2 linked regions of the Massilia litorea genome follow. Each later gene encodes a partner of the first gene's protein in a complex. Links are inferred from orthologs where the notes say so. Each region holds a gene or a part of one and is shown in the gene's direction. Other genes may lie near its edges.

Evidence for each region.
Region 2: the proteins of secA (region 1) and secY are in contact, whole or in part, in a crystal structure (PDB 3DIN), measured with the Thermotoga maritima proteins. The link is inferred for Massilia litorea from one-to-one orthologs. Residues at the interface, in WP_004082002.1 of Thermotoga maritima: Glu261, Ala262, Arg263, Lys300, Ala301, Arg302, Thr303, Ile304, Ile305, Leu323, Tyr324, Asp325, Pro326, Val329, Ser330, Tyr333, Ile336, Lys340, Phe345, Val349, Glu363, Phe364, Tyr374, Ser375, Gly376, Gly377, Glu393, Ile395, Thr482, Ser483; in WP_004081795.1 of Thermotoga maritima: Glu108, Gly109, Glu110, Glu111, Ala236, Glu237, Arg238, Arg239, Ile240, Thr241, Ile242, Gln243, Tyr244, Ala245, Arg246, Arg247, Val248, Thr249, Gly250, Arg251, Arg252, Val253, Tyr254, Gly256, Ala257, Ser258, Thr259, Tyr260, Leu261, Pro262.

What each region holds. Positions count from the first base shown.
Region 1 is NZ_CP062941.1:250,789-260,521, reverse strand. The notes cover bases 2,109-5,416. They hold secA (preprotein translocase subunit SecA), read left to right. Parts: upstream 2,109-2,435; coding sequence 2,436-5,216; downstream 5,217-5,416. Other genes in these bases: LPB04_RS01030 (peptidoglycan recognition protein family protein), read right to left, coding at 5,323-5,416; LPB04_RS01040 (DciA family protein), read right to left, coding at 2,109-2,182. Also shown: LPB04_RS01050 (DMT family transporter), read left to right, coding at 1-525; lpxC (UDP-3-O-acyl-N-acetylglucosamine deacetylase), read left to right, coding at 616-1,551; more of LPB04_RS01040, read right to left, coding at 1,712-2,108; more of LPB04_RS01030, read right to left, coding at 5,417-6,345; LPB04_RS01025 (hypothetical protein), read right to left, coding at 6,364-7,110; bifunctional glutamate N-acetyltransferase/amino-acid acetyltransferase ArgJ, read left to right, coding at 7,381-8,619; LPB04_RS01015 (ATP-binding protein), read left to right, coding at 8,631-9,509; LPB04_RS01010 (NUDIX domain-containing protein), read left to right, coding at 9,693-9,733. UniProt on the Escherichia coli protein: Required for protein export, interacts with the SecYEG preprotein conducting channel.
Region 2 is NZ_CP062941.1:866,911-876,237, reverse strand. The notes cover bases 5,972-8,873. They hold secY (preprotein translocase subunit SecY), read left to right. Parts: upstream 5,972-6,706; coding sequence 6,707-8,041; downstream 8,042-8,873. Other genes in these bases: rpsK (30S ribosomal protein S11), read left to right, coding at 8,824-8,873; rpsM (30S ribosomal protein S13), read left to right, coding at 8,444-8,809; rpmJ (50S ribosomal protein L36), read left to right, coding at 8,318-8,431; infA (translation initiation factor IF-1), read left to right, coding at 8,061-8,279; rplO (50S ribosomal protein L15), read left to right, coding at 6,247-6,678. Outside these bases: rplB (50S ribosomal protein L2), read left to right, coding at 1-37; rpsS (30S ribosomal protein S19), read left to right, coding at 48-323; rplV (50S ribosomal protein L22), read left to right, coding at 320-652; rpsC (30S ribosomal protein S3), read left to right, coding at 664-1,494; rplP (50S ribosomal protein L16), read left to right, coding at 1,497-1,916; rpmC (50S ribosomal protein L29), read left to right, coding at 1,929-2,120; rpsQ (30S ribosomal protein S17), read left to right, coding at 2,117-2,389; rplN (50S ribosomal protein L14), read left to right, coding at 2,624-2,992; rplX (50S ribosomal protein L24), read left to right, coding at 3,002-3,316; rplE (50S ribosomal protein L5), read left to right, coding at 3,321-3,860; rpsN (30S ribosomal protein S14), read left to right, coding at 3,865-4,170; rpsH (30S ribosomal protein S8), read left to right, coding at 4,185-4,580; rplF (50S ribosomal protein L6), read left to right, coding at 4,591-5,124; rplR (50S ribosomal protein L18), read left to right, coding at 5,137-5,499; more of rpsE, read left to right, coding at 5,512-5,971; more of rpsK, read left to right, coding at 8,874-9,228. UniProt on the Escherichia coli protein: The central subunit of the protein translocation channel SecYEG. Consists of two halves formed by TMs 1-5 and 6-10.

The sequences.
Region 1 (9,733 bases):
GAGACCGTCGACCTGGCACGCTGGATCGCCATTTTCGTGGGCCTCGGCGGCGTGCTGGTCGTGCTGCGACCGGAAGGCGAGGGCATGCTGACCCTGGGCGGTCTCGCCATCCTGGCCTCGGCCGTCTGCTACGCCATTTCCGCAATCGCGGCGCGCGTGCAGGCGCGCACCAATTCCACGCGCCAGATGATGTTCTGGCTGATGCTGCTGATGGCGATCGGCGCGAGTACGCTGGCCGCGCCGAACTGGGTGGCGCTCGACCCGGCCCACGTCTGGCTGCTGCTCGGACTGGCGATTTCCGGCTTCTTCGGCCAGCTGGCGATCACGGAGGCCTTCAGCCACGGCGAGGCCTCGGTGGTCGCACCCTTCGAGTATTCGGCCCTGGCCTGGGGCGTGGCGATCGACTGGCTGCTGTGGCAGACCCTGCCCGACGAGTACACCCTGGTCGGGGCAGCGATCATCATCGGCAGCGGTATCTATCTGATTCGACACGAGAAAACACATGCGGAGAGCGAGCATCCGTAGTGTCGCCTTTGCGCATCGGTTAGCTCATCCATTGCCTCGCTGCAAGGGTCGAGTCCGGCAGCGATTTGCCAGCGACGATATAATCGGCTCATGCTCAAACAACGAACCATCAAAGAACTCGTGCGTACGACCGGCGTCGGGCTGCACTCGGGCCGCAAGGTCGAACTGACGCTGCGCCCGGCCGCGGTCGATACCGGCATCGTATTCCGCCGCGTCGACCTCGACCCGGTCGTCGAATTCCCGTCGAGCGCCGAGGTCGTCGGCGATACGCGCATGGCCTCGGTCCTGGTCAAGGGCGACGCGCGCGTCTCGACCGTCGAACACCTGATGTCGGCCTGCGCCGGCCTCGGCATCGACAACCTGTACATCGAAGTGACGGCCGAGGAAATCCCGATCATGGACGGCTCCGCGTCCTCCTTCGTGTTCCTGTTGCAGCAGGCCGGCGTGCAGGACCAGGCCGCGCCGAAGAAATTTATTCGCGTGCTGAAGGAAGTCGAAGTGCGCCACGGCGCGGGCAACAACGAAAAGTGGGCGAAATTGAAACCGCACGACGGTTTCAAACTCGACTTCTTCATCGAATTCAACCACCCGGCGGTGGACGGCACCATGCAGAACGCGACGGTCGATTTTGCGCACGTGTCGTATGTGCACGACGTGGCGCGCGCCCGCACCTTCGGCTTCATGCAGGACGTCGAGAGCCTGCGCGGCATGGGCCTGGCACGGGGCGGCTCGCTGGAAAACGCGATCGTGATGGACGAATACCGGATCCTGAATGCGGACGGCCTGCGCTACGACGACGAATTCGTGCGGCACAAGATTCTCGATGCGATCGGCGATTTGTACATGATCGGGCATCCGCTGCTGGCGGCCTACGAGGCCCATAAATCGGGGCATGCGCTGAATAACGACCTGCTGCGTGCTTTGTTGGCGCGGCCGGATGCGTACGAGATCGTGTCTTTCGATGGGGCGGCCGATGCGCCGGCCTCGTATGTCAAGCAGATGCACGAGGAATGGGCGCAGATGTGATTGGTGTGCAAGCGCCGTAACGCGTGGACATGCCCGGTGAACCCGTCATTGATGCCATTGGCATCAATGACCCCGTACGGTGTACCAGCGGCCGCAGTGTAACGTAGGGTGGGCTCCCCGAGCCCACGCGTTCACGGCCTGCACAGCGGCGGCAACGACCTTAACCGCCGCGCCGCTTAGCCGCCAATCTCTTGATCGCCGCCACCAGCGCCGCATTCTGCGGCGTATCCGGCAAACTGTCCCCCAACTCCTCGAAGGCATCGACCGCCGTCGGCGGCAACTCCAGCACCCGGGTTTCCACCTGCGGCGGCATCGCCCGCGTCACCTGCACCTTCAAACGCGTCGACGTCACCTGCCAGCCGCGTGCCAATAAAGTACTCTGCAATTTCGGCAGCTGCTGCTTCAGCCGCGCCGCCACTGCCGAGCTCGGCACGGCGAGGGTCAGCACGCCTTCCTGGAACGAGAGCACGTCGCAGTTGTTCGCAATCGCCGGCAAGGCCTGGCCGACATCGCGCTGCAGGTCGGCCATGCGCAACGCGGCCGGCAGCAGGCTGGCCATGCGGTCGTTCTGACGCAGGAAGCTTGTTGCCTCGAACGAGGTGGGGCGGTTGCGGGTGCCGTAGATATGCATCAAGGGAGACAATCGAGTGGACTACAAGGGCGCAACATACCATAAGCGCCACGAAGCTGCGGCAATCCATGGCGATCAAGGCAAATTGACAACATTCTTTCGTGCACGACACTTGTTATCCTGCCTATCATCCCCAAGTGTGGCCGCATCGCATGATAAAATCACTCGCTTTATGCCTCCGTCGGTCTTAGGTAGGTATCTTTTTTGATATCATCCCTGGCTCTTTTTGCGGCGTCTTTTTAAGAAACTTAGCATGTCATTACTGACCCAGATTTTCGGTAGCCGCAACCAGCGGCTGCTCAAGCAGTATCAAAAAACCGTGCGTCAGATCAACGCGCTCGAGCCGCAGATGGAAGCGCTGTCGGATGCCGACCTCCAGGCCAAGACCCCTGAATTCAAGGCACGGATCGCCAAGGGCGAGACGCTCGACGCCATCCTGCCGGAAGCCTTTGCCGTCTGCCGCGAAGCCGCCAAGCGCGTCCTGAAAATGCGCCACTTCGACGTCCAGATGATCGGCGGCATGGTCCTGCACGAAGGCAAGATCGCCGAGATGGGCACGGGTGAAGGTAAAACCCTGATGGCAACCCTGCCGGTCTACCTGAACGGCTTGTCGGGCAAGGGCGTGCACGTCATTACCGTCAACGATTACCTGGCGCAGCGCGATGCCGATTCGATGGGCCGCCTGTACGGCTGGCTGGGCCTGACGACCGGTGTGAACCTGTCGCAGATGGACCACGACACCAAGCAGACCGCCTACGCGTCCGACATCACCTACGGCACGAATAACGAATTCGGGTTCGACTACCTGCGCGACAACATGGTCTACGAGGCGCGCGAACGCGTGCAGCGCGGCCTGAACTTCGCCGTGGTCGACGAGGTCGACTCGATCCTGATCGACGAAGCACGCACGCCGCTGATCATTTCGGGCCAGGCCGAGAACCATACCGACCTGTACCACCGCATGAACGAAGTGCCGCCGCAGCTGACCCTGCAGATCGGCGAAGAAACCCCGGACGGCCGCGGCGAGATCGAAGTCCCGGGCGACTACACGAAGGACGAGAAGGCGCACACCGTGCTCCTGACCGAAGCCGGCCACGAAAAGGCCGAAGCCATCCTGACCAGGATGGGCCTGCTGCCGGAAGGCGCTTCGCTGTACGACGCAGCCAACATCACGCTGATCCACCACCTGTATGCGGCGCTGCGCGCGCACGTCCTGTACAGCAAGGACACGCATTATGTGGTGCAGAACAACGAAGTCGTGATCGTCGACGAATTCACCGGCCGCCTGATGACGGGCCGCCGCTGGTCGGACGGCCTGCACCAGGCGGTGGAGGCGAAGGAAGGCGTGCGCATCCAGAACGAGAACCAGACCCTGGCCTCGATCACCTTCCAGAACTACTTCCGCATGTACACCAAGCTGTCCGGCATGACCGGTACGGCCGACACCGAAGCCTACGAGTTCCAGGAAATCTACGGCCTGGAAACCGTCGTGATTCCGCCGAACCGTCCGTCGCAGCGCAAGGACCGCCAGGACCAGGTCTACAAATCGGCGCAGGAAAAGTACAACGCGATGCTGATCGACATCCAGGATTGCTACGAGCGCGGCCAGCCGGTCCTCGTCGGCACGACCTCGATCGAGAACTCGGAACTGCTGTCGGGCATCCTGACGGGCGCCAAGCTGCCGCACAACGTCCTGAACGCCAAGCAGCACGCCCGTGAAGCGGAAATCATCGCCCAGGCGGGCCGTCCGAAGATGATCACGATCGCGACCAACATGGCCGGCCGCGGTACCGACATCGTCCTGGGCGGCAACGTCGAGAAGCAGATCCAGATCATCGAAGCGAACAACGAGCTGTCGGAAGCGGAGAAGGCTGCCCAGTCGCAGACCCTGCGCGACGAATGGCAATCGCTGCACGACCACGTGGTCGCGGCCGGCGGCCTGCACATCGTCGGCACCGAACGCCACGAGTCGCGCCGCGTCGACAACCAGTTGCGTGGCCGCTCGGGCCGCCAGGGCGATCCGGGCTCCTCGCGCTTCTACCTGTGCCTGGACGACACGCTGCTGCGCATCTTCGCGGGAGATCGCGTGCGCGCCATCATGGAGCGCCTGAAAATGCCGGAAGGCGAGCCGATCGAGGCGGGCATCGTCAGCCGTTCGATCGAGACCGCCCAGCGCAAGGTCGAGGCCCGCAACTTCGACATCCGCAAGCAGCTGCTGGAATACGACGACGTCGCCAACGACCAGCGCAAGGTGATCTACACCCAGCGTAACGAACTGCTGGAAGCGGCCGACATTTCGGAACTGATCGCTTCGCTGCGCACGGGCACCTTCACCGACGTGGTACGCCAATACGTGCCGGCCGAATCGGTCGAAGAGCAGTGGGACATCAAGTCGCTGCAATCGGTGCTGGCGTCGGAGTGGGCGCTCGACGTTCCGCTCGAGCAGATGCTGGTCGACGAGCCTAACCTGAACGACGACGACATCCTGGAAAAGGTGCTGGCCGCGGCCGACGCCTCGTACAACGCCAAGGTCGACATCGTCGGCAAGGAATCCTTCGGCGGCTTCGAGCGCAACGTCATGCTGCAAAGCGTCGACACCCACTGGCGCGAACACCTGTCGGCGCTGGACCACCTGCGCCAGGGCATCCACCTGCGCGGCTATGCGCAGAAGAACCCGAAGCAGGAGTACAAGCGCGAGGCCTTCGAACTGTTCGGCAGCATGCTGGACCAGATCAAGAACGAAGTCATTCGCACCGTGATGACGGTCCGCATCCAGTCGCGCGAAGAAGTCGAGGCGGCGGAAGCGGCCATGGCGGCGCAGGCGGCGCACCTGGAAAACATCAACTACCAGCACGCCGACTTCAATCCGTCGGCCGCGCCGGAAGAGCTGCTGGCGCCGGTCGCCAATCCGGGCACCACGCCGGTGACGGCCGAAGACCACAGCACCTATCTGGGTGTGAAGGTCGGCCGCAACGATCCTTGCCCTTGCGGCAGCGGGAAGAAGTTCAAGCAGTGTCACGGCAAGCTGGCGTAAGCCGGTAGCCGTAACGAGAAAGGCGCCCCGCGGGGCGCCTTTTTTATTGATCGATACGGGTCGACCCTGCAACGGCTTGGCGTTCATGTTGCTGGGTCGTTCGCGATCACCAAGCCATTTTGCTCCAGGTGTTGTCGCCAACGATTCCGTCAACGCCCAGACCTTTCGCCGACTGGAAGCTGCGTACCGCGCTGTCGGTGCCCGAGCCGAAGATGCCATCCACCACCAGGCCATACCCGCTTTCGTTCAGCTGGCTCTGCACCGCGCGCACCTTGGCGCCCGAGTCGCCCTGCTGGGTGACGATAGTCAGCGCCGGCCACGTCGCGTTGCCGACGATGCCGTCCGCGCCCAGGCCGCGCGAGGACTGGAAGTTCTTCACCGCGGTTTGCGTCGCCGTGTCGAAGCTGCCGTTGACGGTCAGCGTATAGCCCCATTGCTGCAGCAGGTACTGGATGGTGCGCACGCGTTCGCCCGTATTCCCGTATTGGACCAGCGGCCAGGTGAGCGTCGCATCGCTGCCGCCGCCACCGCTGGTGCCGCCCGCGACCAGGGTTTTATAGCGCGGCCAGTCCCAGCCCGAACCCGGGTCGGTGTGGGTCTGGCTGGCGAAGTTGACGTGGCCCTTGACGTTGTAGAGCGAGTCGCTTGGGACCGCGTTCCAGCCGCCGCTGCCGTCGAAGACCTTCTGCGCCAGGCCGCGCGAGGAGAGGATGTCGCGGGTGAGGGCTGCCGAGGCGTTGTACATGGCGCTGGTGTACCAGGTGGCCGGGGCATTCGTGTAGCCCTCATGCTCGATGCCGATCGTGTAGCCGTTCGAGTTACCGACGTGCCAGGCTTTATCGGCCTCGCGCACCATCTGCGTCACCTGGCCGTCCGAGGAGCGCACCACGTAGTGGGCGCTGACGCCGGCGCTGCAGTTCTGGAACCACGAGATCGAGCCCGCGTACGAGCCTTCGGTGGTGTGGATGGTCACGTGGCTGATCGCCGCGGTACGTGCCGAATAATTGCAACTGGCCGCCGGGTTCCAGATCGCCGGCGGATAGTCGGTCGAGGCGCGGGCCGGCAATGTCTGCAGGCCGAGGGCGACCAGAATCAAGCCTGCCAGCAGGCCGTTCATGTTCTTCTTCATGGATAGTCTCCGAATCCGTTATTTGTTCTTGGCAGGGGCATCGACGAAATCGGGCGCCGAGATCTTCGGATCCGGCACGCCGGTCTCGATCGTGATGCGGCGCGCGGACAGCTTTTTCAGCTTCTCCTTGCCGTAGACTTTTTCCATCTCCACGTGGCGCTGGCCGACCTTGTAGCCGCTGTCTTCACGGCCCTGGCGGATCGCGGTCAGGATTTCATAGGTGTAGATCTGGGCGATCTCGGGCTGCGGGATGCCGCTGTAGCGCGCCACGGCGCCTTCCCAATCCTCGAGCGGGAAGTTTTTCGTTTTCCGCGCGCCGTACTGGGAAAGCAGGGCGGCGGCGGCGCGGATGTTGCTGCGCACGTCGATCATCACGACCTCGGGCGAGACCCGGATCAGGGCCGCGCCCTGGGTCAGCGAGGTGCCAAAATACGTGTCGTTGCGCAGACCCATGATGCCGTAGCTGGGCGGCATGCCGTGGTGCGGATCGGGATCGATCTCGAGCTGCGGCTCGCCATTCTTTTTCAGCTGGCCTTTCGGCACATGCGAGACCCAGCGCGTTTCGGCGTAGGCGATCGATTCCAGCAGTTCGACCGGTACGTCGAACTCCTTCGAGGCTTCCTGGAAATACTGTTTATACAGCTTGGCGGACGCGGTCAGCTGGCGCGGCTGGCCGTCGGCAAATGCGGCGGGCGTGGCTGCGAGGCCGGCGCACAGCGCGGTGCAGAGCGCAGCGAGCAGCCGCGCCTTGGTGGTGAACTTCATTTTCCGTCTCCTGATTCTGATTATGTAAGCCCGTGGAGGCCACAGGCAGGTACCCGGCAACAGCCCGAACACCAGCGCGCCAGGCCCGATCGAGTATAGGTATGTTGCCCTCGCGCACGATTGCATTGACGTGTTTTGTTAACTGGCTAATCGCACAGTTGACAAACACACATTCTGAACATCAGGAAAATGGGAGATGGAGCGCCGCGCGCACCCGCTGCCCCGCGCGCAGTACAATATCGGATTCGAAATCTTTCCATTGAGACCACCATGGCCGTGAATTCCCCCCTGCCTGTCGCCGCCGACCTGAAGCCGGTTGCCGGCATCGAGATCGGTTTTGCCCAAGCCGGCATCAAGAAGCCCAATCGCAAGGACGTCCTGGTGATGCGCCTGGCCGACGGCGCCACCGTCGCCGGCGTGTTCACCCTGAACCGCTTCTGCGCCGCGCCTGTCCAGGTCAGCAAGGCGAACCTGGCAGCCGTACAGAACGGCGGCAAGCCGATCCGCGCGCTGGTCGTCAACACCGGCAATGCGAATGCCGGTACCGGAGAATCGGGCCTGGCGAATGCACAGACCACCTGCGCCGAACTGGCGAAGCTTCTGGGGTGCGAGGCGCAGCAGGTGCTGCCGTTCTCGACCGGCGTGATCCTGGAGCCGCTGCCGGTCGCGAAGATCGTCGCCGGCCTGCCGGCCGCCGTGGCGAATCTCACGGCCGACAACTGGTTCAATGCCGCTGAAGCGATCATGACCACCGACACCCAGCCGAAAGCGGCCTCGCGCACGGTGACCATCGGCGGCCACACGGTCACCATGACCGGCATCAGCAAGGGGGCCGGCATGATCAAGCCGAACATGGCGACCATGCTCGGCTACCTGGCCTTCGACGCCAAAGTGGCGCAGCCGGTGCTGGACGAACTGGTGAAGTACGCGGCCGACCGCTCCTTCAACAGCATCACGATCGACGGCGACACCTCGACCAACGATTCCTTCATGCTGATCGCCACCGGCGCCGGCAGCCTGGTCGTGAACGAAGCGTCCGGCCCCGATTACGAGGCATTGAAAGAGGCCGTCACCGATATCTCGCGCAACCTGGCACAGCAGATCATCCGCGACGGCGAAGGCGCGACCAAGTTCATCACCATCACGGTGGAGCAGGGCCGTAGTCTGGAAGAGTGCCGCAAGATCGCCTACGCGATCGCGCACTCGCCGCTGGTGAAGACCGCCTTCTTCGCCTCGGACCCGAACCTGGGCCGCATCCTGGCCGCCGTCGGTTATGCCGGCGTGGACGACCTCGACGTCACGAAACTCGACCTCTACCTGGACGACGTCTGGGTCGCGAAGGCGGGCGGACGCAATCCGGATTACCAGGAAGCGGACGGCCAGCGCGTGATGAAGCAGGCCGAAATCCTTGTCCGCGTCACGCTTGCGCGCGGCGAGGCCAGCGCCACCGTCTGGACCTGCGACCTGTCGCACGACTACGTCAGCATCAACGCCGACTACCGTTCGTAAGCGGAACGCGCATGACGCCGCTCGAACAGTTCCTGCACCGCGCCGAAGGTTTGCTGGCGCGGGTCGAGGCGATCCTGCCGCCGCCGGCGGCGCGCGAGCCGGATTTCAAGCGCGCGTTTGCCTTCCGCTGGCGCCGGCGCCCGACCGGCGGCGGCAACTGGCTGCAGCCGGTGACGCACGCCTCGACCATCTCCTTCGACGACTTGCAGCACGTCGACGCCCAGAAGCGTCTGATCGAGCAGAACACGCGCCAGTTCGTGGCGCGCCGGCCGGCGAACAACGTGCTGCTCACCGGCGCACGTGGCACCGGCAAGTCGTCCCTGATCAAGGCCTGCCTGAACGGCTTCGCCGACCAGGGCCTGCGCCTGATCGAAGTGGACAAAGCCGACCTCGCCGATTTGCCCGACATCGTCGACCTGGTGGCGGCGCGGCCGGAGCGCTTCGTCATCTTCTGCGACGATCTCTCGTTCGAGGAAGGGGAGGCCGGCTACAAGGCGCTGAAGGTGGCGCTCGACGGCAGCGTCGCGACCCAGTCGGACAATGTGCTGATCTACGCCACCTCGAACCGGCGCCACCTGATGCCCGAGAAAATGTCGGACAACACGGGTTACAAACATGGCGACGATGGCGAGCTGCATCCGGGCGAAGCGGTCGAGGAGAAGATCTCGCTGTCGGAGCGGTTTGGCGTGTGGCTGTCGTTCTATCCGTTCCGGCAGGAGGATTACCTGGCGATCGTGGCGCACTGGCTATCCAGTTTCGGCTGCACGCCGGAGCAGATCGAGGCGGCGCGTGGCGAGGCGCTGCAGTGGGCCCTGGGACGCGGCTCGCGTTCGGGCCGCGTGGCCTGGCAGTTCGCCAAGGATTACGCAGGCAAGCTCGATCAGCCATAAACCATTGGGTGGGCGGAGCCCACCCAATGGAACTTGCGCCATATTGAACGTTTCGACAGCGCGATCGAACCCCATGCATTGGGGTTATCCCCACCCTCGTTTTTGTATCGCCCACAGCAACACTGCCCATGCCTTGCGCATCAGCCTGGCGTACAATATCGGCTTTTCCGGACGGACCCAGCGATGCAGCAAGCGACAAACCGGCCGATCGATGTGGCGGTCGG
Region 2 (9,327 bases), 610 kb from region 1 along the record:
TTCTTCGATGATCGTTTCGCGCCGCGGCAAGAAATAAGGGATAACACATGACTCGTTCATTGAAAAAAGGGCCGTTCGTTGACGCCCACCTGGTGAAAAAAGTCGAAGCCGCGCAAGCGAACAAAGACAAAAAGCCAGTCAAAACCTGGTCGCGCCGCTCGACGATCACGCCTGACTTCATCGGTCTGACGATCGCAGTTCACAACGGCAAGCTGCACGTGCCGGTGTACGTCTCCGAGAACATGGTTGGCCACAAGCTCGGCGAATTCGCGCTGACCCGTACGTTCAAGGGCCACGCCGCTGACAAGAAGGCGAAAAAATAATGGAAACTAAAGCTATCCTCAAAGGCGTGCGCCTGTCGGATCAGAAAGGTCGCCTCGTTGCTGACCTGATCCGCGGCAAGAAAGTTGACGCAGCACTCAACATTCTGCAATTCAGCCCGAAGAAAGGTGCCACCATCATCAAGAAGGTTCTGGAATCGGCTATCGCCAATGCAGAGCACAATGATGGCGCCGATATCGACGAGCTGAAAGTCGTCGAGATCTACGTTGAAAAAGGCCCGATCCTGAAGCGCTTTACGGCACGTGCCAAAGGCCGCGGCGATCGCATTTCTAAACAATCCTGTCACATCTACGTGACTGTCGGTAACTAAGGAGTCACACGATGGGACAGAAGATTCACCCAACAGGCTTCCGCCTGTCCGTCACCCGTAACTGGGCGTCGCGCTGGTACGCCGGCAACGGCAACTTCGCTGAGATGCTCAACGAAGACCTGAAGGCCCGCGCCTTCCTGAAGAAGAAGCTGAAGAACGCTTCGGTCGGCCGCATCGTCATCGAGCGTCCAGCCAAGAACGCGCGCTTCACCATCTACTCGTCGCGTCCAGGTGTCGTGATCGGTAAAAAAGGCGAAGACATCGAAGTGCTGAAGTCGTCGCTGACGAAGATCATGGGCGTGCCCGTGCACGTCAATATCGAAGAGATCCGCAAGCCGGAAATCGACTCGCAGCTGATCGCCGATTCGATCTCGCAGCAGCTCGAGAAGCGCATCATGTTCCGCCGCGCGATGAAGCGCGCCATGCAAAACGCCATGCGTCTGGGTGCCGTCGGCATCAAGATCATGTCGTCGGGCCGTCTGAACGGCATCGAAATCGCACGTACCGAATGGTACCGCGAAGGCCGTGTGCCTCTGCACACCCTGCGCGCCGATATCGACTACGGCACCAGCGAAGCATCGACCACGTACGGCATCATCGGCGTCAAGGTCTGGGTCTACAAGGGCGACCGTTCGGTCACCGGCGAAGCCCCAGTCATCGACACCCCGCCGGACGAGAAGAAGCCACGCGGCCCACGTCGTGACGATGGCAAGCCATCGCGCGGCCCACGTCCAGCCGGCGGTGCCCGTCCAGGCACTGCAGCACCAACCGTGCGTGCGCGTCCAGCCGTCAAGCTGGCGACCCCGGCCGCTGCTGCACCAGCTGAGAAAGCAGGAGAATAAGCATGCTGCAACCATCGCGCAGGAAGTATCGTAAAGAGCAGAAAGGCCGTAACACCGGCATTTCGCACACCCGCGGCACCGCGGTCTCGTTCGGTGAATTCGGTCTGAAGGCAGTTGCCCGCGGCCGTATCACTGCACGCCAGATCGAAGCTGCACGTCGCGCCATGACCCGTCACATCAAGCGTGGCGGTCGTATCTGGATCCGTATCTTCCCGGACAAGCCGATTTCGAACAAGCCGGCCGAAGTCCGTATGGGTAACGGTAAAGGTAATCCGGAATACTACGTCGCAGAAATCCAGCCAGGCAAAGTCCTGTATGAGATGGACGGCGTCGACGAAACACTGGCGCGCGAAGCATTCCGCCTGGCCGCTGCCAAACTGCCACTGGCTACCACGTTCGTCGTGCGCCAGGTCGGCCAATAACAGGAGTTGAATATGAAAGCATCGGAACTCCGCGGCAAGGACCAGGAAGCGCTGCAAAAGGAGCTGAGTGAGCTGCTGAAGGCCCAGTTTGGCCTGCGCATGCAAATCGCTACCCAGCAGCTGGGCAACACCGCGCAGCTCAAGAAAGTACGTCGCGACATCGCGCGTGTGAAGACTGTGATGAACCAGAAGGAAGCCAAATGAACGACACCACTAAAACGGCGCTGAAGCGTACGCTGGTCGGCAAAGTCGTGTCCGACAAAATGGACAAGACGGTAACCGTACTGATCGAACGTCACGTCAAGCACCCGCTGTACGGCAAGATCATCGTGCGTTCGAACAAGTATCACGCACACGACGAAACCAACCAGGCCAAGACCGGTGACACGGTCGAGATCGCGGAAGGTCGTCCGATCTCGAAGACGAAAGCTTGGACTGTGACCCGTGTTGTGCAGGTCGCACAGGTACTGTAAGTACTAGCAAAATTTGTCTTGCGTGGCCCGCTGGTATCTGAGATACTAGCGGGCTTCGTTCATGTGTTGCCGCAGTTTGTCCCCCTCGGTAACTGCGGCCTGTTCGAAGCAATTGGAAAGTCCAATCACCCAATCGTAGTGCTCCAGCAGGGGCGGTACGGCGGGACCAAGACTGACCGCAGGCCTACGGTTTTCCGTGGGATTTCTTCGGCTTAAGTTGGGAAAGAAAATACTATGATTCAAACTGAAAGCCGGCTCGAAGTAGCCGACAACACCGGTGCAAAAGAAGTTTTGTGCATCAAGGTGTTGGGCGGCTCCAAGCGCCGTTATGCGAGCATTGGCGACATCATCAAGGTAACCGTCAAGGTTGCTGCGCCACGTGGCCGTGTCAAAAAAGGTGAAATTTATAACGCTGTGGTTGTGCGTACCGCTAAAGGTGTGCGCCGCCAAGACGGCTCCCTGGTGAAGTTCGACGGCAATGCCGCAGTGCTGCTCAACGCCAAGCTGGAACCGATCGGCACCCGTATCTTCGGACCAGTGACCCGCGAACTGCGCACTGAAAAGTTCATGAAGATCGTGTCCCTGGCACCTGAAGTACTGTAAGGAGTCGTAATGGATAAGATTCGTAAAAACGACGAAGTCATCGTTTTGGCCGGTAAAGACAAGGGCAAGCGTGGCGTGGTTTCGCGTCGCGTCGACGCCGAGCACGTGATCGTCGAAGGCGTGAACGTTGCCAAGAAGGCCGTCAAGCCAAACCCGATGACCGGCGTCCAAGGTGGTATCGTCGACAAGACGATGCCGATTCACGTCTCCAACGTCGCGCTGTTCAACGCCGCGACCGGCAAGGCAGACCGCGTAGGCTTCAAAGACCAGGACGGCAAGAAAGTCCGCGTCTACAAGTCGTCCGGCGAAGAAGTGAAGGTGTAAGAACATGGCCCGTCTCCAACAATTCTACAAAGACAAAGTCGTCGCTGACCTGACCGAGAAATTCGGCTACAAGTCCGTGATGGAAGTGCCGCGCCTGACCAAGATCACCCTGAACATGGGTGTTGGTGAAGCGATCGCCGACAAGAAAGTGCTCGAGCACGCTGTGGGCGACCTGACCAAGATCGCCGGCCAGAAGCCAGTGACCACCAAGTCGCGCAAGGCAATCGCCGGTTTCAAGATCCGCGAAGGCTACCCGATCGGTACGATGGTGACCCTGCGCGGCGCCCGTATGTACGAGTTCCTGGACCGTTTCATCACCGTGGCCCTGCCGCGCGTGCGTGACTTCCGTGGCGTGAACGGCAAATCGTTCGATGGTCGTGGTAACTACAACATCGGTGTCAAGGAACAGATCATCTTCCCTGAAATCGATTACGACAAGATCGACGCGCTGCGTGGCATGAACATCTCGATCACCACGACCGCTAAGACCGACGACGAAGCCAAAGCGCTGCTCGCCGCCTTCAAATTCCCGTTCAGGAACTAAGAGCATGGCAAAACTTGCACTGATTAACCGCGAACAGAAGCGTGCAGACCTGGTGGAGAAATTCGCCGCAAAGCGTGCAGCTCTGAAAGCAATCATCGACGACCAGTCGAAGACCGAAGAAGAGCGTTACGAAGCGCGCCTGAAACTGCAGGCCCTGCCGCGTAATTCGGCCCCGACCCGCCAGCGTAACCGCTGCGCGATCACCGGCCGTCCACGTGGCACGTTCCGTAAATTCGGCCTTGCCCGTACCAAACTCCGCGAATTCGCCATGAAAGGCGAAATCCCGGGTATGACTAAAGCCAGCTGGTAATAGGAGAATAAGCAATGAGTATGAGCGATCCTATCGCCGATATGCTGACCCGCATTCGCAACGCACAAACTGTTCAAAAGACCACGGTCGCAATGCCGTCGTCGAAAGTCAAGGTTGCCATTGCCAACGTCCTGAAGGACGAGGGTTACATTGAAGATTTCGCCGTGTCCACCGAAGGTGGCAAGTCGGAACTGAAAATCGGTTTGAAGTATTACACCGGCCGTCCGGTTATCGAGCGCATCGAGCGCGTGTCCCGTCCTGGCCTGCGTGTCTACAAAGGCAAAGACGAGATCCCAACCGTGATGAACGGCCTGGGCGTGGCGATTGTCTCGACCCCGCAAGGCGTGATGACTGACCGCAAAGCCCGCGCCAATGGCGTCGGCGGCGAAGTTATCTGCTACGTAGCTTAAGGAGTAGACGATGTCTCGAGTAGCTAAGATGCCAATCGCTGTCCCAGCAGGCGCCGAAGTGGCGATCACTGCAGCAGCGATCACGGTCAAAGGCCCACTGGGCAGCCTGACCCAGCCGTTGAACGGCATGGTCAAGGTGGAAAACAACAACGGCACGCTGACCTTCGACGTGGTGGACGATTCCCGTGAATCGAACGCCATGTCCGGTACCCTGCGTGCCCTGGTCAACAACATGGTGACCGGCGTGACCAAGGGCTTCGAGAAGAAGCTGAACCTGGTCGGCGTGGGCTACAAGGCAGCAGTGCAGGGCAACGCCCTGAACCTGTCCCTGGGCTTCTCGCACCCGGTGCTGCACGCGATGCCGGAAGGTATCACTGCCGTGACCCCGACCCCGACCGAAATCCTGATCAAGGGTATCGATCGTCAAAAGGTTGGCCAGGTTGCTGCCGAAGTGCGCGCTTACCGCTCCCCTGAGCCTTACAAAGGCAAGGGTGTCCGTTATTCGGACGAAGTGGTGAAGCTTAAAGAAACCAAGAAGAAATAATCGGAGCTGACGATGGACAAGAAAGAATCGCGTCTGCGTCGCGGACGCCAAACCCGCATCAAGATCGCGCAGCTGGGCGTGAACCGTTTGTCGGTTCACCGCACCAACCTGCACATCTATGCGAACCTGATCAGCCCGGATGCGAAGGTCCTGGTTTCGGCTTCGACGCTGGAAGCAGACGTGCGCGCCGAACTGGCAGGCCAGAGCGGCAAGGGCGGCAACGCTGCTGCCGCGGCACTGGTTGGCAAGCGCGTTGCAGAGAAAGCACTGCAAGCAGGGATCACCGAAGTGGCATTTGACCGCTCCGGTTTCCGTTACCACGGCCGTGTGAAGGCGCTGGCAGAAGCCGCGCGTGAAGCCGGTCTGAAGTTCTAAGGAAGAATCGTCATGGCAAAAATGCAAGCGAAAATGGCAAGCGACAAGCCGGATGATGGCATGCGCGAAAAAATGATCGCGATCAACCGCGTGACCAAAGTGGTCAAGGGTGGTCGTATCATGGGTTTTGCAGCGCTGACCGTTGTCGGTGACGGCGATGGCCGCATCGGCATGGGTAAAGGCAAGTCGAAGGAAGTTCCAGTCGGCGTGCAAAAAGCGATGGAAGAAGCCCGCCGCAACCTGATCAAGGTGCCCCTCAAGAACGGTACCCTGCACCACACCGTCTCCGGTCGTCACGGCGCCTCGCGCGTCATGATGATGCCAGCGAAACCTGGTACCGGCGTCATCGCTGGTGGCGCGATGCGCGCCATCTTCGAGGTGATGGGCGTGACCGACGTGGTCGCCAAGTCGACCGGCTCGTCGAACCCGTACAACCTGGTGCGCGCTACCCTCGACGGCCTGTCGAAGATGAGCACCGCGTCCGACATCGCCGCCAAGCGTGGCAAGTCGGTCGAAGACATCATCGGTTAAGGTGAAGACAATGGCAAACACCATCAAAGTACAACTGGTCAAGGGCCTGATCGGCACCCGTCAAGATCACCGCGCTACCGTGCGTGGTCTGGGTCTGCGTCGCGTCAACTCGGTTTCCGAGTTGCAGGACACCCCATCCGTGCGTGGCATGATCAACAAAGTCTCGTACCTCGTTAAAGTTGTTTCGTAAGCCTCGGCTTACGAACGGAGAAAACAATGGAATTGAATACCATTCAACCAGCTGACGGCGCCAAGCACTACAAGCGTCGCGTCGGCCGCGGTATCGGCTCCGGCCTGGGCAAGACCGCCGGTCGCGGTCACAAGGGTCAGAAGTCGCGTTCGGGCGGCTTCCACAAGGTCGGCTTCGAAGGCGGTCAGATGCCTCTGCAGCGTCGTCTGCCGAAGCGTGGCTTCAAGTCGCTGAACGCTACGTTCAAGGCTGAAGTGCGTCTGTCGGACCTGAACAACCTGGCCGTCGGCGATGTCGACATCCTGGTGCTCAAGCAAGCAGGCATCCTGTCGGTGGTGGCACGCGACGTGCGCGTCATCCTGTCGGGCGAGATCACCAAAGCGGTGAACCTCAAGGGCCTGAAGGCGACCGCGGGCGCGAAAGCGGCCATCGAAGCAGCTGGCGGTTCGGTCGCTTAAAGCGATCGCTGCCTGATCGGAGCACAAATTGGCGACTAATTCACAACTTGGTAAAAGCGCCGCTGCCGGCTTCCCCTGGGGTCGGTTGTGGTTTTTGCTTGGCGCGTTGGTCGTGTACCGCATCGGTGCTCACATCCCGGTCCCCGGGATTGACCCGATTGCGTTGGCGTCGCTGTTCAAGCAGAACGAAGGCGGCATCCTGGGCATGTTCAACATGTTCTCGGGTGGCGCGTTGTCCCGCTTTACCGTGTTCGCACTCGGGATCATGCCCTACATTTCGGCTTCGATCATCATGCAGCTGGGGTCGATCGTCTCGCCACAGCTCGAAGCGCTGAAGAAAGAGGGCGAAGCAGGGCGCCGCAAGATCACCCAGTACACCCGTTACTTCACGGTGGCACTGGCCTTGTTCCAGGCGTTCGGCATCGCCGTCGCGCTCGAAGCCCAGCCGGGTCTCGTGCTCGATCCAGGCATGGGCTTCCGCTTCGTCACGGTCGTGACCCTGCTTACCGGCACCATGTTCCTCATGTGGCTGGGCGAGCAGATCACCGAACGTGGCCTCGGTAACGGCATTTCGATCATCATCTTCGCCGGTATCGCAGCCGGTCTGCCGTCGGCATTGGGTGGCTTGTTCACTCTGGTGTCGAATGGCTCGATCAACAGTATTGCCGCAATCGGCATTGTCGTCCTGGTGATTGGTGTGACCTATGCGGTGGTGTTCGTGGAACGTGGTCAGCGCAAGATCCTCGTGAATTACGCCAAGCGCCAGGTCGGCAACAAGGTGTACGGTGGCCAAACCAGCCACCTGCCCCTGAAGCTGAACATGGCCGGCGTGATCCCGCCGATCTTCGCGTCGTCGATCATCCTGTTCCCGGCGACGATCGTCGACTGGTACACGCGTGGCAAGGATTCCAGCGGCCCGTTCATCGGGTTCCTGAAAGACCTCGCCGCTTCGCTCGGTACCGGTTCGCCGATCCACGCGTTGCTGTATGCGGTGGCAATCGTGTTTTTCTGCTTCTTCTATACCGCGCTGGTGTTCAACAGCAAGGAAACGGCGGACAACTTGAAGAAAAGCGGTGCGTTTGTGCCTGGCATCCGTCCAGGTGACCAGACGGCCCGCTACATCGACAAGATCCTGATGCGCCTGACTTTGGCTGGTGCGGTCTACATCACCGTCGTGTGCCTGGTGCCGGAGTTCCTGCAGTCGTTTGCGAAAGTTCCTTTCTATTTCGGCGGCACCTCGCTCCTGATCATCGTGGTAGTAACGATGGACTTCATGGCACAAGTGCAGAACTACGTCATGTCGCAGCAATATGAATCGCTGCTGCGGAAGGCGAACTTCAAGGGCGGAATTCCGACGCGATAAGCGGGAGTGTAGAGACCGAATGGCAAAAGACGACGTCATCCAAATGCAAGGCGAGATTCTCGAGAATCTCCCAAATGCGACATTTCGCGTAAAGCTGGAAAACGGGCATGTGGTCCTGGGGCATATCTCGGGTAAAATGCGGATGAACTATATCCGCATTCTCCCGGGAGACAAGGTAACGGTCGAGTTGACGCCGTACGACTTGTCCCGGGCGCGCATCGTATTCCGCACCAAGTAAAAAATCTAAGTAAATACTCACCAGGAAGAGAGTGCAAAATGAAAGTTAATGCTTCAGTCAAGCGGATCTGCCGCAACTGCAAGATCATCAAGCGCAAGGGCGTGGTCCGTGTGATCTGCGTCGAGCCGCGTCACAAGCAGCGTCAAGGTTAAGAGGAATAACGAATGGCACGTATTGCAGGGGTTAACATCCCAAATCATCAGCACACTGTTATCGGCCTGACGGCGATCTACGGTGTTGGCCGTCCGCGCTCGCAGAAGATCTGCGATGCGACCGGTATCGCGACCAACAAGAAGGTCAAGGACCTCGACGATAACGAACTCGAGAAGCTGCGTGACGAAGTCGCGAAGTTTGTCGTGGAAGGCGATCTGCGCCGCGAACTGTCCATGAACATCAAGCGTCTGATGGATCTGGGCTGCTACCGCGGCATGCGTCACCGTAAGGGTCTGCCAGTGCGCGGTCAGCGTACCCGCACCAATGCACGTACCCGCAAAGGTCCGCGCAAGGCCGCTCAATCGCTGAAGAAATAATCTAGGAATCGACCATGGCCAAGCAACAAAGCAGCGCAGCAGCAGCGCGCGTCCGTAAGAAAGTCAAGAAGAACGTGGCTGAGGGCATCGCCCACGTCCACGCTTCGTTCAACAACACCATCATCACGATCACCGATCGCCAGGGCAATGCCCTGTCGTGGGCGACGTCGGGTGGCGCAGGCTTCAAAGGCTCGCGTAAATCGACCCCGTTCGCGGCTCAGGTCGCTGCTGAAGCAGCCGGCAAGGTCGCCCAGGAAAGCGGCGTGAAGAACCTGGAAGTGCGCATCAAGGGCCCAGGCCCAGGCCGTGAATCGGCTGTCCGTGCACTGAACAACCTCGGCATCAAGATCACCGAGATCCAGGACGTGACGCCAGTGCCGCACAACGGCTGCCGTCCTCCAAAGCGTCGTCGTATCTAAATTCATCCGGGCAGTTCTGCTGCCCTGTTGTTTTCAGTACAGCGCTTAGGCAGTATGCAGTAGCAAAAGCCGGTGCAGTGACCCGAATTCGGGTATACT